DNA from 3 places in the Latilactobacillus parasakei genome. Region 1 is predicted to be linked to each of the others. Evidence: predicted binding sites of a transcription regulator. Region 1 holds the regulator's gene; each other region holds the start of a gene.

Region 1 (5,058 bases):
TTGTATCCATCTTCATAAAATGCCAGAACAAACGACTCCGCAATGTCCGTTCCAACTTGGCAGCGCCACCCCAGATACGAGTCCGCCAACCATAGCGAAAGAGATATTGTAAAATCGCGGCTGCTAATAAAACCCCAATCCACATTAATAAAACCGACGCCTTTAACTTTCGAGCGGCCATTAAATCAATTAACGTCCCAATCACTTTTGGTGGCACGATTTGTACAATTGCAACTAGAACTAAAAAAATAACCCCTAATATATAGCGGCGATATTCTTGTTTAAAATACCAGCCTAACTTCTTAAATATACCCATAAAATATCTCCGTCTTCAAAATTAGATAATCCTCATTATAGCAATCTTAGTTCAGTGGGACAATTATTTCTCTTCCAATAAAAAGAGGGTTCCATACAAAAATAAGTTTTTGTACGAAACGCCTCTTTAATTAAGTCATGTTTATTTTTTTCTACGTTTTTGTTGTGCTTTCATTGAGCTCATCATCTGGTTTAATTTCTTTTCAGATGGTTTTTGCCCCATTTGCATCATCATAGCTTTCAACATATCTTCATTAACTGGTGGATTTTCTTCGAAATATTTCTTCATGTAAGCACGTGCGCCGAAAAAGCCAGCAACTGCACCTAATAATGCCCCAATGACAAAAATTAATACGCCTATTCCAATATTCATATCTTATGCACCCCTTCCTCATTCAGTTCACTTAAATATTCTACACATTATTGCACTAAAAAGAAAGCGGAATTCCTAGATTAATCGTCACGTAAACCCTTTTCACGTTGGATGTCCTTCACTTTTTCAGGTGTGACTTCCTTACCATCTTTATCATAAACTTGTAGCATCTCAACTTGTGAACGGAAACTAGAACGGAAATCCTTCAAATAAGCGTCCCGTAGTTCTTGACGTTCCGTTGTTTCTTCAGGTGTTAACCCTTCTGCTTTTGCTTTATGTGCTAATTCGTTGATACGATCGAGTCGTTTTTGATCCATTGCCATCATCGGCCTCCAAATTTAAACTTTTATCCTATTTTGGACTAAAATGCTCAAAATGTCAAAAAATACGAACACTTGTTTGAAATCCACCTATAAATATGCTACTATATGCTTAATAGAACGAATGAGGTGCGCTTATGACTAAAACTGAATCCAAACAATTAGAGGTCTTACGTTTTATTCACGAACGTGTTCAAGACAAAGGTTACCCACCAACGGTCCGTGAGATTTGCGAAGCCGTTAATTTATCGTCCACTTCTACTGTCCATGGCCATTTAGCCCGACTTGAGAAGAAGGGCTTATTACAAAAGGATCCCACTAAGCCACGGGCGATCGAGTTAACGCCCGCTGGCTTAACGGCAATTGGGGCGACACCCCAGAAAATTCCAGTCTTAGGGGTGGTTACTGCCGGTGTGCCTATCTTAGCAGTTGAAGAAGCAACTGATTATTTCCCGCTTCCACCTAGTTTGCAAACCGAACAAGATTTGTTCATGCTAACAATTCGTGGTGAAAGTATGATTAACGCCGGTATCTTAGATGGCGACGAAGTCATCATTCGCAAGCAATCAACCGCCGATAATGGCAATATTGTCATTGCGATGACTGCCGAAGATGAAGCAACCTGCAAACGGTTCTTCAAAGAAGCAGATCACTATCGTCTCCAACCAGAAAACGATACGTTTGAACCAATCATTTTAAATGAAGTCAGCATTCTAGGGAAGGTCGTTGGCCTTTACCGCGATCGCATGTAATAAAAAAGAAGTTCGCTTAGGCGAACTTCTTTTTTTGTCTGTTTCTCTTTAACGTGCTTTCACCAACTGCTTTTTGCGCTTTGCTACATCAGTCAAATCACCGGCTTTGTCAGTAATCCGCCTGATTAGGTAAATGCTCAAAAGCAACCGTTGATGACGCACTTCTTTATTAATATTCCATTAATTTGAAAATATCATAGTCCTTAATCTTTTCGCGGCCGTTTAAGTCCTTCAATTCGATGAAGAAGGCTGTCCCAACGACGATGCCACCTAGTTCTTCAACCATTTTGATTGTTGCGGCAATTGTCCCACCGGTTGCTAATAAGTCATCTGTCACTAAGACTTTTTGGCCTGGTTTAACAGCATCCTTATGCATATACAACGTTGATTTACCGTATTCTAAACCATAGCTAGCTGAAACTGTTTCGCGTGGCAACTTACCCTTCTTACGAGCAGGTGCAAAACCGACACCTAATTTGTAAGCAACTGGGCAGCCAACGATAAAGCCCCGGGCTTCAGGGCCGACGATCATTTCAACGCCTTTGTTTTTAGCGTATTCAACAATTTTATCCGTTGCTGCTGCGTATGCTTCACCATCGGACATCAAAGGTGAGATATCACGAAAAGTAACGCCAGCTTCCGGAAAATCCGGAACACTTGCGACATAATCTTTAAAGTTGATTGACATATATAATTCGCTCCTTAACTCTTTTAGCGATTTGCTACTGCTGGGAGAGTTGCTAGCCAGTCTTTCACCTCGGTAAAGGTTGAATAAACAAGCTGTTTTTCCATTTCAATTTTAGCTAATCGTTTTTGATAACTTGGTGCACTTTCCAGTGCATGCTTTTCAGGTTGTAACTCGGCCATAATCAGACCACGTTCTATTCTAACAAATCCGAGGTCAAAAAACACCTGCAACATGAAAATCATTAGCGGTAATTGTAATTTTAAATACGCCGCTAATTCAGCTAACCGCGCTTTTTCGATATTTGGGTGCTTCCGTAAGTAGACTAAGAAAGTCGCAAACTGCTGTTTTGTCGGCATTCCTTCTAAGTAAGCAGAGTGTTTAGCATAAAAAATCAAGCTTAATTTAGCGGCCTGTTGTTGTTGATAAAATTGTTCAAAAGCAGTTAAATCAGCCGGTTCATCAACCACAATCAGCTCTTGGCTAGTAGCAACTTGTTCATCGGTCGCTAACAGCGCCTGACTCCCTGCCGGTAAATAAGACTGCAGTTGCTCGCGCATTTTATCATTGAAAAAGACGTAGTCGCCTGTTGATTGGAATAATTGTTTTGTCAGGCGATTACTGCGCTGATCAAGTATGACTTGCCCACTCGTGGCAAGGTCTTTTACCATTAATTGCAACGTCGTCTGGCCACGCCAAGTATTCTCACTCAAACTTCCGACTAATTTCACATCTTCAGCGGCAGTTAAATCGGGCATCAAAGCACCTTTATTGAAAGCTAAAACCGCTAATTGTTGTTGTTGATCAACCGCCATCATCTTCAAATGCTTCTGATCAGCACCAATTTGTTTGACATCGGCTAACTGGGGCGCACTAAGTTCAATCAACGGTTCTGGATTATCACTGCCAAAAGGTGCCAGTTGTTGTAATGCTTGGTATAAATCAGGCGTAATATCAGCCAAGGTCAGCGCCAAATCAACTGGTAATGGTTGGCGTCCCGTTAAATCTAACTGATTAACTTGCGCATACTCGTTCATTGCAGCTTGAATCAGCGCTAATTGATCAACCTTAACAGTCAAGCCAACTGCCATGTGATGGCCACCAAAATGAACCAATAATTCACGATGGGCATCTAACGCTTTAAATAAATGAAAAGCTGTCACACTACGGCCAGAGCCTTTAGCTAAACCAGTTTCCGGATCAATCGTCAAGACTAAGGTTGGTTTACCGGTCTGTTCAACAACGTGACTAGCTACAATCCCTAGAACCCCTTCGTGCCAACCTTCATGGGCAATAACTAAGGTTGCACTCGCTTGATTTTCCGTTGTTTCAGCAATTGTCATTGCCGTTGCTGTAATTTCTTGCACTAGCCCTTGGCGTTTTTTATTTTGTTGTTCAATAAACTGTGCCTGTTCAACTGCTTCTTCGTCATCAAGCGTCGTCAACAATTGCACACCAAGGGTCGCATCGCCTAAACGACCAATTGCGTTTAAACGGGGACCAATCCCAAAACCAATATTAGTGGCATCTAGTGTCGCTTGTTCTAAGCCGGCTGATTGACATAATGCAACCAAGCCTGGTCGATCAGTATTTTGTAATTGTTGTAAGCCCAAACTAACCAACGTTCGGTTTTCATCAACTAGGGGGACGATATCACAAACCGTCCCGATTGCGGCTAAATCTAATTTATCGTAAGGAATCTCTTCTAATAAAGCAGTCGCCACTTTAAACGCCACACCGACCCCACAGAGTTCGCCAAAAGGATATTGCCCTTCTGGATGTCTGGGATGCACAATCGCCACTGCGTTGGGTAATTCTGCTGGTAATTCATGGTGATCGGTCACGACCACGTCAACACCGTGTTCTTGCGCGTAAGCGATTGGTTCTAAGCCACTCACCCCGTTATCGACGGTCACAATTAATTGGGTGCCATTTTCAATCAAGCGTTTATAAGCTTCTAAATTAGGCCCGTAGCCATCCTTAAAACGATTAGGCACATAGACTTCAACATCGGCACCTAAGTCATCTAAGGTTTCCTTCATTAAAGTCGTACTAGTAATCCCGTCCGCGTCATAATCGCCATAAATCGTAATTTTTTCGCCGTTCACAATCGCTTCTTGAATTCGATCAATCGCCTTTTGCATATCATGCAAAGCGTATGGATCGTGAAGTTGACCGACATTGGGATTCATAAAATCATTGATCTGCTCTGCATCCCGCAAGCCACGTTGCCACAAAAGTTGGGCCGCAGCCTTGGGTAGCGGATTGTCTTTTGTAATTGTTTGTAATTCATCTTCAGTTGGTACTGGTTTTAATTGCCATTCATATTGTGCTTCCAAATTAATCCCTCACTACTTCCCAGTCATTAACTAAACCATTATAGCAAAATTTAGCACTTTTCGCCCAACTTCGCCTTTTGTTTAATCCGATAGATGCTATACTATTAAGAGTATACCTGTATTCTCAACTTAGGGGGAAATTCCATGTCAATTCTAGTTTTAGGGGGCGCCGGCTACATCGGTTCCCACACCGTTGATCAATTAATCCAACGCGGCTATGACGTCGCTGTTGTCGATAGCTTGGTAACGGGTCATCAAGGCGCCATCAATCAAA
Region 2 (5,058 bases), 1.1 Mb from region 1:
TGAACTGAGAGGATTAGATGATGGGGAAAATTCATGAACTGTCGGAAATTCTAAGTAATCAAATTGCGGCGGGGGAAGTGATTGAACGCCCCGCCTCAGTGGTCAAGGAATTAGTTGAAAACGCGATTGATGCTAATAGTACGCAAGTCGATATCGTTGTTGAACAGGCCGGTTTACAGATGATTCAAGTGATCGATAACGGTGACGGGATTGAGCCAGAAGATGTGCCAGTCGCCTTTAAACGGCATGCCACCAGTAAGATTGCGACTCGGCAAGATTTGTTCAAGATTCAATCGTTAGGGTTTCGGGGAGAAGCGTTAGCTAGTATCGCGTCCGTTTCCGATTTAACGATTGAAACGGCAACCGCAGACTCTCTAGGAACCTTTGCTCATTTTAAGGGTGGTCTGTTAGAAGAACAAAAAACAAATCCGATTCGACCGGGGACAGCGATTACGGTGCGGGATTTATTCTTTAATACACCGGCACGATTGAAATACGTGAAGACTTTTCAGACCGAATTGGCAAACATTGTCGATATCGTCAATCGATTAGCAATGAGTCATCCACAGATTGCCTTTACGCTAACCAATGATGATCATCTACTTTTAAAAACGGCTGGCAACAATGATTTGAAACAAACGATCGCCGGTATTTATGGCGTCACCATGGCGAAGAAACTTTTGGCCGTGAGTGCTTCGGATTTAGATTTTAAACTAACAGGCTATGTGTCGCTGCCGGAATTAACACGGGCAACGCGTAATTATTTGTCGATTTTAATCAATGGTCGGTTTATTAAAAACTACCAATTGAATAAGGCCATCATCAAGGGCTACGGCTCTAAATTGATGGTTGGCCGCTATCCAATCGCCGTCTTAGCGATTGAGATGGATCCGCTATTGATCGATGTCAACGTGCATCCAACGAAACAGGAAGTTCGGTTGAGTAAAGAAGCTGCCTTGATGACCTTGATTGAAGGTGCAATCAAAGAAAGACTGGCAACCGAGAATTTAATTCCAGATGCCATGCAAAATTTGAAACGGACCAAGACGGTAGATGTTGATCAGCTCCAGATGAATTTAAACCAAATTACACAAGAACGACGGCACCCAAGCGGTACGGTACGACCAGTCAGTCCAATGCCCACGCCAACGGACAAACCGGGGACACCAGCAATTGCGGAAACTGAAACGCCGTTAGCCTCACCAATTATTAAAACACCGGCGATGACACCGGAGCGGCCCTTATTTGAGCAACCCCAGGCATTGGCTAAGTGGGATCAGAAGTATGCGACAGAAGCAGTTGGGAAGCCGTTTGGTGACCAAGTGGTAGACGAAACGGACGAAAGTGATGAAACCGTAGCCGAACCCACTGTTCGTTTTCCAGAGTTACGCTACATTGGGCAACTGCATAGTACTTTCTTATTAGCGGAAGGTGAAGATGGCTTTTATATCTTGGATCAACACGCTGCGCAAGAACGGATTAAGTACGAATATTACCGAGAAAAAATTGGGGAAGTCAGCACCTCTGTGCAAAACTTGTTAGTACCGCTTGTTTTGGAATATCCGAATAGTGATGCGCTAAAGATTCAGGAAAAAACTGAACTTTTAGCCTCAGTTGGAATTCAATTAGAAAATTTTGGTCAGAATAGTTTTGTGGTCCACAGTCACCCAACTTGGATTGAACAAGGACAAGAGGAAATGACGATTCGTGGGATGATTGACGATGTTTTAAAAGACGGCCGCATTAGTATTGCCCAATTTCGTGAGAAGACGGCAATTATGATGAGCTGTAAGCAATCAATCAAGGCACACCATCATTTAGATGATGCCCAGGCTAAAGCGCTTCTGGCTGATTTAGCGAAGACCGAAAATCCGTTTAATTGTCCGCATGGACGCCCGGTTTTGATTCACTATACGCAAAAAGATTTGGAAAAGATGTTTAAACGGATTCAAGAACCACATCATAGTTGGGAGGGCGAATAATGTTTATTTTAGCATCGCAATCACCGCGCAGACAGGCATTATTAAAGCGCGTCGTTAATGACTTTGAGGTACAACCAGCACAGATTGATGAACACGAAACACCGCTAACAACACCGGATGATTATGTCCAAACCCTGGCGCAACGCAAAGGGGAAGCAATTGCCGTTCAATATCCAACGGCGACCATTTTAGCGGCGGATACGACAATCAGTTTTCAAGGGACGCTTTATGGCAAACCTAAGGATCGCCAAGATGCTTATGAAATGTTACGCCAATTGAGTGGTCAGACACATCAAGTTTATACTGGACTGTGGTTGTTGAAAGACGGTCAGGTGCAACAAAAAGTCGTCCAAACCGACGTCACATTTTGGCATTTAAGCATCGCCGAGATTGAACAATATTTAGATCGAAATGAATATGCGGATAAGGCCGGCGCTTATGGGATTCAAGGCGCGGGGGCACTGTTAATTAAGAAAATTAATGGCGACTTTTACAACGTGGTTGGCTTACCAGTCAGCACTGTTGTAAGAATGTTGCAGGATTAAGAGGAATTAAAAATGATAAATGTAGCAGTTTATTGTGGGGCTAGCAGTGGCCGTCGTCCGGTTTATACGCAAGCCGCCAGCGATTTAGGTCATTGGTTAGTCAAACGACAAGATCAATTAATTTATGGTGGGAGTCGGGTTGGCTTGATGGGTACGATTGCCGATACCGTTTTAGAAAATGGTGGCAAGGTAGTCGGTGTGATGCCTGAATTCTTAAACCAACGCGAACCAGCGCATGCTGGCTTAAGCGATTTGGTGATGGTTGATAGTATGGCCGAACGGAAATCAAAAATGATTGAATTGGCCGACGTCTTCATTGCCTTACCAGGTGGACCAGGCACGTTAGAAGAAATGAGCGAAGTGATTTCGTGGGCGCGAATTGGCCAGCAAGATGGCCCCTGCATTTTCTACAACGTAGCGGGGTATTATGATTTATTGCAACAATTCTTAGCGCACATGGTTGAAGAAGGCTTTTTAACGCAAGTTGATTTCGAAAAATACTTGTTTACAGATTCTTTAACTGAAATGGCGATGTTTATTGCGACTTATCAACCACCAAAAATACGAGAATATTAATCATTGGGATTGGGACCGAGTAGGACGGGACTGATCCCAATTTTGGTGAAACGTGCTCTTCACACCAACTTCCTGTGCTTTGCCGACACTTGTCAAATCAACGATTGCATCGTTAATTCGCCAAGTTAAGCAAATGCTCGGAAGTTCCACGGTGTGAAGAGCACTCTTAGCCAAATCGCTTTGAATCACACCTTAATTTGAAACGTGTTCTTCAAAGCTGGCTGTTGTGCTTTGCGCCGCATCGCAAACAATCGACGGGGTCGTTTATTCACGATACTAAGCAAATGCTCGCAGCCAAATCGCTTTGAATCACACTCTGTATTTATGGTACAATTTAGCAAGCAAATATATGTTCTCGTAAAGTAGGTTAAATTATGTATGAATATTTAAAAGGTTTAGTGACGGCGGTTAATCCGTATTATGTTGTTTTGGAAGTTCAAGGAATTGGCTACCAATTACAAGTTGCTAATCCATATCGCTATATAGAATCAATGAGTGAAGTGGTTCAAATATATGTCCACCAAGCGGTACGCGATACTGATATTACGCTTTTTGGTTTTTATGACTTAGATGAAAAACAACTTTTCCAAAAATTAATCAGTGTTTCCGGGATTGGTCCCAAGAGTGCCTTGGCAATTTTGGCCAACAGCGACCATTCTGGTTTAATTCAAGCGATTATGAACGATGATATTGGGTACTTAACGAAGTTCCCAGGTGTCGGGAAGAAGACGGCCCAACAGATTGCCCTAGACCTTAAAGGTAAGTTAGGCGATCTAGAACAAAGCGCAACGTTAGTCGGTCAAACGGCAATTGATTTAGGCAGCCAAGGCGATTCACCTGAATTAAGTGACGCGCTAGCAGCCTTGAGTGCGCTTGGCTATTCCGCACGGGAAGTCAAAGCGATTACGCCTAAGTTAACTGATTTTGCAGCGCAAACAACTGATCAGTATCTCAGAGAAGGTTTGCGGTTATTGATGAAGAAATAAGGAGGACTTTAAATGGCAGATGAGCGAATTGTTTCAGCCGAAAACGATGATTTTGCTGAAGCAAGTATTGAAAAAACATTGCGGCCACAAGTCCTTGCACAATATATCGGTCAAGATCGGGTTAAAAATGAGTTAGCGGTCTATATTGAAGCGGCCAAAAAACGGGAAGAGTCCCTCGATCACGTTTTACTCTATGGCCCACCAGGTTTAGGGAAAACGACGTTAGCGATGGTGATTGCTAACGAGTTGCAAGTCCAGATTCGAACGACGAGTGGCCCTGCAATCGAGCGGCCTGGGGATTTAGTGGCGTTATTAAACGAATTACAACCCGGGGATGTCTTATTTATTGATGAAATTCATCGCTTACCTAAGATGGTTGAAGAATTACTTTATTCAGCGATGGAAGATTTCTACATCGATATTGTGGTTGGTCAAGGCCCCACCGCACATCCCGTCCATTTTCCATTACCACCATTCACATTGATTGGCGCGACGACGCGGGCCGGCTTATTGTCCGCACCACTGCGGGATCGTTTCGGGATTGTGGAACACATGGCTTATTACACGGAAGCTGATTTGATGGACATTGTGCAACGCTCAGCCGGCGTCTTTAATATGTCGATTGTGCCAGATGGTGCGTTAGAAATCGCACGTCGCTCGCGAGGGACGCCGCGGATTGCCAATCGGTTGTTGAAACGAACTCGAGATTACGCACAAGTGGCTGACCAAAATACGATTGATCAGGCGATTGCTGATCACGCATTAAGTCAGTTGCAAGTTGATATTCGGGGTTTAGACGGTGTCGATCGCAAAATCCTCCAGATGATGATTGATTATTATCAAGGCGGACCAGTCGGTTTAAAAACCATTGCCGCCAATATCGGTGAAGAAAACGAAACAATTGAAGAAGTTTACGAGCCATATTTACTTCAAATTGGCTTTTTAAAACGAACGCAAAGAGGTCGGATG
Region 3 (5,058 bases), 900 kb from region 1:
TACATTAAAGGCAATAAAAATCGCCAGACCACCCATTGAGGGCATTGCTTTCTTATTCACTCGGCGAGCATTGGGTTTATCAACCGCGCCTAAGACAAAAGCTAAGCGTCTAACGAGCGGTGTGATTGCGGCCGAAACGAGCATGGTCGCAAACAACCCAACGATGATTCTAAACATGGGCATCATTTGATTCGCCTACTTTCTCTAACATTCACTTTATTATACAAATCCCAGCCCATAAACACAACCAGGACTTGATTTCTTAATGAAATTCAAAAAAAGAGGGTGCGACAAATTTAATTGCCCACCCCCAAGAATATACTGACTAAAAATTACTTAGCATACTCAACTGTTCTTGTTTCTCGGATAACCGTCACCTTAATATGACCAGGATATTCGAGTTGATCTTCAATCTGGTTCTTAACATCACGCGCTAAGACAGTTGCTTGATCATCTGTGACTTGTTCTGGTTTAACAATCACGCGGACTTCTCGGCCGGCTTGGATTGCAAAACTATGGTCAACACCCTTGAAACTGTTCGTAATACTTTCAAGTTTCTCAAGACGATGAATATAGTTTTCAAGTGATTCAGAACGCGCCCCTGGACGAGCAGCTGAAATTGCATCAGATGCAGCTACCAGAACTGAGATAATTGATGTTGCTTCAATATCACCATGATGTGAGCCAATTGCGTTAATTACCGTTGCCGGTTCCTTATAACGCGTTGCAAGTTCAACACCAATTTCAACGTGTGAGCCATCAACTTCATGATCCAATGCTTTACCGATATCATGTAATAAGCCAGCACGTTTTGCGAGTGTGACATCTTCGCCTAATTCAGCAGCTAAAATCCCCGTTAATTTAGCGACTTCAATCGAATGATTCAAGACGTTTTGACCATAACTTGTTCTAAAGTGTAAACGGCCTAAAATCTTAATGAGGTCTGGATGCATCGTATGAATCCCGACATCAAAAATGGCTTGTTCACCGATTTGGCGAATTTGTTCGTCCATTTCTTTACGTGATTTATCCACCATTTCTTCAATACGAGCTGGATGAATCCGACCATCTTGAATTAACTTCTCTAAGGTCATTCGTGCGATTTCACGTCTAATTGGATCAAAACCACTTAGCACAACTGCTTCTGGTGTATCATCGATAATTAAGTCAATCCCAGTTAACGTTTCGAGGGTGCGAATATTCCGACCCTCACGACCGATAATCCGACCCTTCATATCGTCATTAGGAAGCGTCACAACAGTCACTGTTGTTTCAGCAACCATATCTGCTGCACTACGTTGAATTGCTTCAGCAACTAATGTTTTAGCTGTCCGATCAGCATGTTCCTTAGCAGATTCTTCGCTTTCCTTAATTAAAACAGCCCGTTCGTGATCCAAGTTCCGTTTCGTTTCGTCCAAAATGATCTTTTGCGCATCATCATGAGAAAGCTCAGCGATCTCTTGTAACTTCGTTCGTTGTTGTTCAACTAACGCTTCGACTTCTGCTTGCTTTTCTTTTAATTGTTGCGCCTGTTCAGCTAAACGATTTTCATGTTCTTCCAATGTCCGTTCTTTTTTATCGAGCGTCGCATCTTTTCGGTCCATCGTTTCTTCGCGCTGGATTAATCGATTCTCTTGTTTTTGAACTTCACCACGTCGATCCTTCAATTCATTTTCAATTTCAGAGCGATATTGATGATTTTCGTCCTTGGCTTCCAAAAGAATTTCTTTTTTCCGCGTTGCCGCTTCTTTTTCAGCTAATTCGATTATTCCCTTAGCAGTCTTATTTGCACCATCAATTTCACGTTCGTGGGCCTTCTTTTGCAAAATTGCACCAACGGCAAAACCGAGGATTAACATGATGACTGCGGTAAGGATTAATAGCAAATCTAAGTTCATTTTTTCACCTCCGCATCATCAAAAATTTTAAATTGCAAGCACGTTGCAAATTTTTAAAGATGTAATTATGTTTAATTTTTCAACACATAGTTATTTTATAGTTTAGTAAACCGCCTGTCAACTTAAAGTATCAGCATTGCAACCGTTTACCGGCCCGATTGCCACTCGTTTATTCGGTTAATCCACCGCTTATTGTGTTAGGCCCTTAGACATTGTCAAACAGCCGTCGGTCCAATTGCGAATGTCACTACACTTCTTAGCAATCCCATTCGGTAGTAGGCCCTATAATTCTTAATTTACCAATCCTTAACCTTAATTATTCGGTTATACCTAAAACAAGAGCCAGTACAAAACTAAGTTTTGGCCTGGCTCTTGCTAGTCATGCTTTATTCTTCTGTTGAATCATCTGGTAAAATATTTATTTGTTCATCTTCAGTTGTTGGAAGATCTTCTTCTGGTACATCTGAAATACCATAAGCTGCTCTAACCTTCAAACGAACTTCATCTTCGACATCTTCATGATCAGCCAAATAATTTTTAGCATTTTCACGCCCTTGACCAATTCGTTCTGACCCATAAGAGTACCAAGAACCACTCTTATTGATAATGTCTTTTTCAACCGCCATATCAACTAATTCACCGGTTCTGGAAATCCCTTGACCGTACATGATATCAACTTCAGCGACCTTAAATGGTGGGGCCACCTTATTCTTAACAACTTTGATTCGGGCCCGGTTCCCAATCATATCTGTCCCATTCTTGATGGTTTCAGCACGACGGACTTCAAGCCGAACAGTTGAATAGAATTTCAAAGCACGACCACCTGGTGTGACTTCGGGGTTACCAAACATCACGCCGACTTTTTCACGAATTTGGTTAATGAATAACGCAATCGTCTTCGTCTTATTAATCGTTCCTGATAATTTACGTAAGGCTTGTGACATCAAACGGGCTTGTAAGCCAACGTGGGCATCACCCATTTCGCCTTCGATTTCAGCACGTGGTACCAAGGCAGCAACTGAATCGACAACTAAAATATCAACGGCCCCACTTGATACCAAGGCATCAGCAATTTCTAAGCCTTGTTCACCAGTATCGGGTTGTGATAAGAGTAAGTCATCGATGTTAACGCCAAGAGCTGTTGCATACTTAGGATCCATCGCATTTTCAGCATCGATATAAGCAGCCGTTCCACCTTGCTTTTGCACTTCGGCAACAGCGTGTAACGCAACAGTTGTTTTACCTGAACTTTCAGGACCGTAAATTTCAACGATCCGGCCGCGAGGATAACCACCTACTCCGAGCGCTTCGTCCAATGCCAATGAACCAGATGAAACTGTTGAGACTTGTGTATCAACCTTTTCACCCATTCGCATAATTGAACCTTTACCAAAATTCTTTTCAATCTTCTTTAGGGCAGCATCAAGTGCTGCTTGTCTTTCATCTTTAGCCAATTAAGTGACCCTCCTTAAAAGAGTACATTTCATTACTCTCTTAGTTTACAGATTTCGTTAAATAAAAGCAAGTTAAAATCGAACAAACGTTCTTAATATTTATTCGGTCAATCTATAATACGTAATTCGCGGGGATTTTGCCAATAAAAAAACTGGTCGCTAAAGCGGACCAGTTTTGCTGATTATTTAGAAAATGAATCCTTAAAAATACCACGATTTTTGATGAAGTATTCTGTCCCTGAATAAATCGTGAAGAATAAGCAAACATATAACATGATATCAGCCATTGGTAAGCCGATATTCGCAAAGAACACATTATGCAAGAATAATAAGATAATCGCCAACATTTGAGTTGTCGTCTTAATCTTACCAGGCATGGCAGCAGCCATGACTTCGCCGCCTTGGCTCAAGAGTAATCGAAGACCAGTCACTGCTAATTCACGCCAAATAATAATTGCAACAACCCAAGCAGGTGCTGCACCGAGTTCAACAAGGAAGATGAAGGCTGTCATTACCAATAACTTGTCCGCTAGTGGATCAGCAAACTTGCCAAAGTTAGTCACCAAATGTTGTGAACGTGCAATTTTTCCATCCAACAAATCCGTCAATGATGCAACAATAAAGATCACTGTTGCAATCAATTCACTGACCGGAATGGCCGTCCCAGCAACGAGTACCTCAACTGCCGGTACGTTAAACGCTAATAGGATTGTAAAAATAGGAATTAAAATAATTCTAAACATCGTCAATTTATTTGGTAAATTCATCGGATAGACCTCTCACATCTCTTTATTATTTTGCAAGTGTTGCTGTAAAGTTCACTGTTCGAACCTGAACTGTTTCATTATTAGGATTTAAATTAACAGCTGTGTCGTTAATCTTCATCTTCGTTGCAGGCCCGTTCCCAGTTTTAACTGAGAATTGGGTTACCCCAGCTGGTAATTGCGTTGTTTGATCAGTTCCTGGTGTAACAGAACCTTGCCAAATGGTTGAACCATTAACGATTAACCCGACCCAAGCCGTTGCGTTTTCAGCTGAGAACGTCAACGTATTAGCCTTGTTAGGCAAGTTCTTAATAGTGAAGGCTTGTTGTGAACCACTCATACTTGTCATTGAAGCTGATAATTTTGTTTCTTTGGCTTTTTTGTCAGCTTCTTTTTTAGATTGTTCGCTTGCTTTAGAAGCTTCTTTGGCCTTACTTTCTTGTGTCTTTTGTTGATTATCGTCTGAACTTGCTTTTTTGGTTGTTGATTGGTCACCTGAAACTGTGACAGATGAACTAGTTTCAGTTAACGTTTCCCGGTTTTTGCCCCGGTTACTTAGCGTAATCCCGTAGACAATCCCTACAATCACAACGACGACAGCAACAACGGCGATTTGTGGTGCTAAGCCCCGCCATTTTGACCATTTAGAGTCGGTTGTTTCGCGTGTTAGACGAGTTTGATTTTCAACCGATTTTTCAACGTATTCTTCTGGTTTTGCGTTAGGCAACTTATCTTGATATTCAGCTAATAAAGCTTCACTATCAACACCCACCGTTTGTGCATATTGCTTAATAAACGCACGCACATAAAAAGTGCCTGGGAGTGCATCGAAATCGCCCTCTTCGATTGAACTTAAATAGCGCTTTTGAATTTTCGTAATTTGTTGTAAATCATCTAATGTATAACCTTTTTCAATACGTGCTTCACGTAATTTTTGACCAA

The links. The regulator LexA, encoded in region 1, represses DNA repair genes until DNA is damaged. The targets are predictions, from matches to a motif close to CNAACANNTGTTNG.
Region 2: the regulator LexA is predicted to act here: its motif matches at 3,446-3,459, upstream of ruvA (Holliday junction branch migration protein RuvA).
Region 3: the regulator LexA is predicted to act here: its motif matches at 3,432-3,445, upstream of recA (recombinase RecA).

What each region holds. Positions count from the first base shown of each region.
Region 1 is NZ_CP186861.1:21,567-26,624, reverse strand. It holds gene ACPBEH_RS00155 (ABC transporter ATP-binding protein) at 1-316, opposite strand, end outside; gene ACPBEH_RS00150 (YneF family protein) at 458-688, opposite strand; gene ACPBEH_RS00145 (DUF896 domain-containing protein) at 769-1,011, opposite strand; gene lexA (transcriptional repressor LexA) at 1,146-1,760, shown strand; gene ACPBEH_RS00135 (adenine phosphoribosyltransferase) at 1,930-2,448, opposite strand; gene recJ (single-stranded-DNA-specific exonuclease RecJ) at 2,472-4,784, opposite strand; gene galE (UDP-glucose 4-epimerase GalE) at 4,929-5,058, shown strand, end outside.
Region 2 is NZ_CP186861.1:1,090,413-1,095,470, reverse strand. It holds gene mutL (DNA mismatch repair endonuclease MutL) at 21-1,982, shown strand; gene ACPBEH_RS05745 (Maf family protein) at 1,982-2,527, shown strand; gene ACPBEH_RS05740 (TIGR00730 family Rossman fold protein) at 2,540-3,103, shown strand; gene ruvA (Holliday junction branch migration protein RuvA) at 3,478-4,089, shown strand; gene ruvB (Holliday junction branch migration DNA helicase RuvB) at 4,102-5,058, shown strand, end outside.
Region 3 is NZ_CP186861.1:922,368-927,425, forward strand. It holds gene ACPBEH_RS04710 (glycosyltransferase family 4 protein) at 1-177, opposite strand, end outside; gene rny (ribonuclease Y) at 333-1,898, opposite strand; gene recA (recombinase RecA) at 2,285-3,352, opposite strand; gene pgsA (CDP-diacylglycerol--glycerol-3-phosphate 3-phosphatidyltransferase) at 3,535-4,119, opposite strand; gene ACPBEH_RS04730 (RodZ domain-containing protein) at 4,145-5,058, opposite strand, start outside.